Regions from separate parts of the Stenotrophomonas sp. PUT21 genome, predicted to be linked through region 2. Evidence: riboswitches for the same ligand, from Rfam matches in the RefSeq annotation. Region 2 holds a riboswitch; the other holds the start of a gene.
What was found. Region 2 has a riboswitch for glycine ahead of gcvP (aminomethyl-transferring glycine dehydrogenase). Riboswitches for the same ligand answer to the same signal wherever they lie in the genome.
Positions count from the first base shown of each region.

Region 1 (2,379 bases), 660 kb from region 2:
GCTGGCGCACCTTGCTCTGCTGGTCACTCAGGTCCTGCGCGGAGACGAAGTGCTCGGTCTGCAGTTCGGTGAAGCGCTTGAGCTGGCTTTCGGCGTTGTCCAGCTCGGCCAGGTTCTGCTGCTGCGTCCCCAACGCACGCGACAGCTGCACCTGGAACGGGCGCGGATCGATCTCGGCCAGCAGCTCGCCGGCCTGGACGTGCTGGCCTTCGGAGAACGCCAGGCGCAGCAGTTCGCCATCCACGCGGCTGCGGATGCTCACCGTATGCAGCGGGGTCACCGTGCCGAGCGCCTTCAGGCGCACCACCAGGTCTTCCTGCGTCGCGGTGGCCACACGCACCGGGGTCGGCTGCGGACCACCGGACGGGCCGGCGGGAGCGGGCGAGAGCAGTTTCCATGCGGCGATCGCGGCCAGGCCGACAGCGGCGGCGATCAACAGCGGTTTGACGACACGACGGCGAGACGACGGGGGCGTTGAAGCGGACATACGCATCCTGCGCACCCTCCACCGGAGCAGTGCGTCCATGGGGACCGGCCGAGTGCGGCAGGTCAACGGGGGAGAGGGTGTCTGGCGGGGCAGCGGGTGGAACACCGCCGCGTGGCTGGATGCCGTTCGAATGGAACGGGAGCGCCATGATACAGGGCCAGGCCGCTCAAGCTCCCGTGACCTTGGTCATGCCCGCGGGTGCGTCAATGCACCTCGTCGCGGTACACGAACTTCGGCATTTCCCATTTGAAGTGGATCGCCAGCAGGCGCAGCAGGAAGCCGCCGCCCAGGCACCACAGCGTGGCCGCGTTGAGCGATACGCCGAGTTCCAGCAGGGTCAGGTAGGCCGCACCGGTGAGCAGGGTGATCACCGCATACAGTTCCTTCTGGAAGATCAGCGGCACCTCGTTGCACAGCACATCGCGCAGCACGCCGCCGAACGCACCGGTCAGCATGCCGGCGATCAGGATGATCGGTACGGTATGCCCGCCCTCGCGCGCGACCGCGCAGCCGATCAGGGTGAACGCGATCAGGCCCAGGCCATCGAGCACCAGGAAGGTGCGCCGGAAGTGGTGCATCCAGCGTGCTACCCAGGTGGCGATCAGCGCGGCGCAGATGGTGAAGCCCAGGTACTCCGGGTGCTTCACCCAGCCCAGCGGGTAATGGCCGAGCACGATGTCGCGCAGCGACCCACCGCCGAGTGCGGTGACGCAGGCGATGATGACAACGCCGAACAGGTCCATGCGGCGGCGGCCGGCCGACAGCGCGCCGGTCATGGCTTCGGCCGAGATGGCGATGAGGTAGATCAGGGAGAGCAGCATGGGGGTGGCTCCGGGAAACACGTCAGGCGGGGACGGAAACGCACACGCATCACGCCTGCGCCGCTGCACTGTCGTGGGGTGGGATTCCGTTGCCGCTCCCGCTGTCCTTTTGCCTGAGAGTTCGGTGGCCAAGGCCACGTGCCCCTTCGGCGGGTCATTGAAGACCTCTCTCCAGATCGGCGTGTCGGATGCATGGTTGGTGGCGTATCGAGCCACCGGCCTGAGCGATTATGGGAGCCTGCGCCTTCGGCGGGCGCCAGCGCGGCGCCTCTCTCCTGCATCCGGGGCGGATTCTAGCAGCCGCCGGCCCCGCGCCGGGGGATAATCCCGGTATGCCCGCTGAACCTGCCCTCTGGTACCTGTACCTGCTTGAATGCCGCAACGGCAGCTATTACGCCGGCATCAGCAACGACGTGGAGGCACGTTTCCAGGCGCATCTGGCCGGCAAAGGGGCCAAATACACGCGCGCCAACCCGCCGGTGAAGGTGCTGGCGATGCGCGCCTACCCGGACCGGGCCGCGGCGTCGAAGGCCGAATGGCAGCTCAAGCGGCAACCGCGCGAGCGCAAGCTGGCGTGGCTGGCGCTGCCCGATCCCATGTAGCCCTGCGTGCTGGTTGTTCGGGCCTTCGTTGGCGGCATACCATCGACCCTCGTTCGTTGATCCGCTTGCCCAAGCCCTGGAGTGCCATGTCCCGCGATCTGTCGTTGTACCCGGAAGATGAGAATGGCGATGTGCTCTGGAACATGCTGCAGGATGGCGACGACCTGTCGATTCCGCGCGAGGTGGATTTCGCGCTGATCTTCCCGACCCAGGACGTGGCGATCGCCTTTGCCGTGCACCTGCTCAAGAACGAGCAGAAGGTGTCCTTGGCTGCCTACGAGGGCAACGACGAATACCCGTGGCAGGTGGTGGTGCATCCGCTGATGCTGCCGACCCACCAGAACATCTCGGGCTTCGAAGGGCTGCTCGCCAGCGAGGCGGTCTCCTACAGCGGCCAGGTCGATGGCTGGGGATGTCTGTCGCAGGGCTGAGTGGCCCATCCGTGTGGCAGCCCGGCGTGGCTGGCTGC
Region 1 covers NZ_CP197645.1:3,484,691-3,487,069, reverse strand. The annotation lists gene ACTT2I_RS15815 (MdtA/MuxA family multidrug efflux RND transporter periplasmic adaptor subunit) at 1-487, opposite strand, end outside; gene ACTT2I_RS15810 (trimeric intracellular cation channel family protein) at 691-1,308, opposite strand; glycine riboswitch at 1,402-1,493, opposite strand; glycine riboswitch at 1,514-1,596, opposite strand; gene ACTT2I_RS15805 (GIY-YIG nuclease family protein) at 1,641-1,910, shown strand; gene ACTT2I_RS15800 (ribonuclease E inhibitor RraB) at 1,997-2,341, shown strand.
Region 1: another riboswitch for glycine. It lies ahead of ACTT2I_RS15810 (trimeric intracellular cation channel family protein); the one in region 2 lies ahead of gcvP (aminomethyl-transferring glycine dehydrogenase).

Region 2 (2,379 bases):
GATGGTGGGAATGAACAACCACGCAAAGCCGCCCTCACCCAGCTGCAGGTGCTGCATCACGAACACCGGCGCGGAGGCGATGTACAGGAAGATGCCGGAGAAGTTGAACGCACCGGCCGCGGCCAGGCGCAACAGGCGCGGGTTGGAGCCCATGCGCGCATAGCTGCGCAGCAGCTCACGCATCGACAGCGGCGTGCGTGCTTCCTCCGGGTGGGTTTCCGGCAGCCACTTGCCCGTGGCCAGCAGCAGGACCACGCCGAACAGCACCAAGAACCAGAAGATCAGCGGCCAGTCGCCCCCGCCGAGCAGGATCCAGCCGCCGATGATCGGCGCAATCGCCGGGGCGACGCCGAAGATCATCGATACCTGGCTCATCAACCGCTGCGCGTCGGCACCGTGGTACAGATCGCGGATCACCGCGCGGCCGACGATCACGCCGACACCGGCCGTCACGCCCTGCAGCGCACGGAACACGAGCAACGTGGTCATGTCGCGCGACAGCGCGCAGCCGATCGAGGCACCGATGAACAGCACCAGCCCGCCGATGATCACCCGCTTGCGGCCGAACGCATCCGACAGCGGGCCGTGCGCCAGGCTCATCAGGCCATAGAACAGCAGGTAGACGCTGATGGTCTGCTGCACTGCGACCTGGTCCACCTGCATGCGGTCGCCCAACAGCAGGAAGGCCGGGAATATGGTGTCGATCGAGAACGGACCGAACATCGCCAGGCCTGCGAGCAGCAGGGCCAGACGGCGGGTCGAGGGTGAGGCGGGCGTCATGCGGGCTTCCGTCAGCGGCCATGCGCACTGCACGGCGGGCGCCTGGCCCGGAACGGGCGGCGCCAGATGAATACGAGGATCCAGTGATCATAGGCCTTTGCCGCCCCCGGCACCATGCCCGGGCGCGCTTTCCCGGCGCTGCGCGGCCCCGTATTCATGTGCCGGAAAGGCCCAGTGGCCGAAAGCGCTGGGCTATAATCGCCTGGCTACATGGTGGGAGAAGCGGACACCCGCTGCCGAAGGCGCAACGCCCGTAATCGCTCAGGCCCGATACCACCCGTACCAAAACTCTGGAGAGACCGGCGAGTGCCGGCGCCGAAGGGGCACGAAGCACGCCGATGCGCGCTTCCAAACTCTCAGGCAAAAGGACAGAGGGGCACCCAGGAAGACCGCAAGGTCCGGTGGATCGCTGTCGCCCGCGACGCGCCCTGGCCCGGCCGCCTTCCGAACGTGCGTGCCCACTCTCCGAGATGCCAGCCATGTCCCAGAACACCCCTACCCTGCGCGAGCTTGAACACAGCCACGCGTTCGTCGAACGCCACATCGGCCCCAACGACGCCGAAATCGCGCAGATGCTCGACGTGGTCGGCCACACCTCGCTGGACGCGCTGACCGATGCGATCGTCCCGGCCGGGATCAAGTCGCCGGCCCCGCTGGCCCTGCCCGAATCGCTGACCGAAGTGCAGGCACTGGCCAAGATCCGCGCCATCGCCGACAAGAACCAGGTGTTCCGCACCTTCATCGGCCAGGGCTACTACGGCACGCTCACCCCGAACGTCATCCTGCGCAATGTGCTGGAAAACCCGGCGTGGTACACCGCCTACACCCCGTACCAGGCCGAGATTTCGCAGGGCCGCATGGAAGCACTGATCAACTTCCAGACCCTGTGCGCGGACCTGACCGGCATGGAGATCGCCAACGCCTCGCTGCTGGATGAAGCCACCGCCGCCGCCGAAGCGATGACCCTGGCCAAGCGTTCGGCCAAGTCCAAGTCCGATACCTTCTTCGTGCACGACGCCGTGCACCCGCAGACGCTGGAACTGCTGCGCACCCGCGCCGAGCCGATGGGCATCGTGCTGCGCGTGGGCACCCCGGCCGAGGCGATGGAAGCCGAGGCCTACGGCGTGCTGCTGCAGTACCCGGACACCTTCGGCCATATCGGCGACTACAAGGCGCTGGCCGATGCCGTGCACGCCCGTGGCGGCCTGGTCGCGGTGGCCACCGATCTGCTTGCATTGACCCTGATCGCCGCCCCCGGCGAATGGGGCGCGGACATCGTGGTCGGCAACTCGCAGCGTTTCGGCGTGCCGTTCGGCTTCGGCGGTCCGCATGCCGCCTTCATGGCCTGCCGCGACGCGTACAAGCGCTCGATGCCGGGCCGCCTGATCGGTGTCTCGGTCGATGCGCAGGGCAATGCCGCCTACCGCCTGACCCTGCAGACCCGCGAGCAGCACATCCGCCGCGAGAAGGCCACCTCCAACATTTGCACCGCGCAGGTGCTGCTTGCCGTGATGGCCTCGATGTATGCCGTGTACCACGGCCCGGAAGGCCTGACCCGCATCGCCCGCCGCACCCACCGCCTGGCCAGCATCCTGGCCG
Region 2 covers NZ_CP197645.1:2,820,674-2,823,052, forward strand. The annotation lists gene ACTT2I_RS12965 (multidrug effflux MFS transporter) at 1-780, opposite strand, end outside; glycine riboswitch at 1,061-1,162, shown strand; gene gcvP (aminomethyl-transferring glycine dehydrogenase) at 1,251-2,379, shown strand, end outside.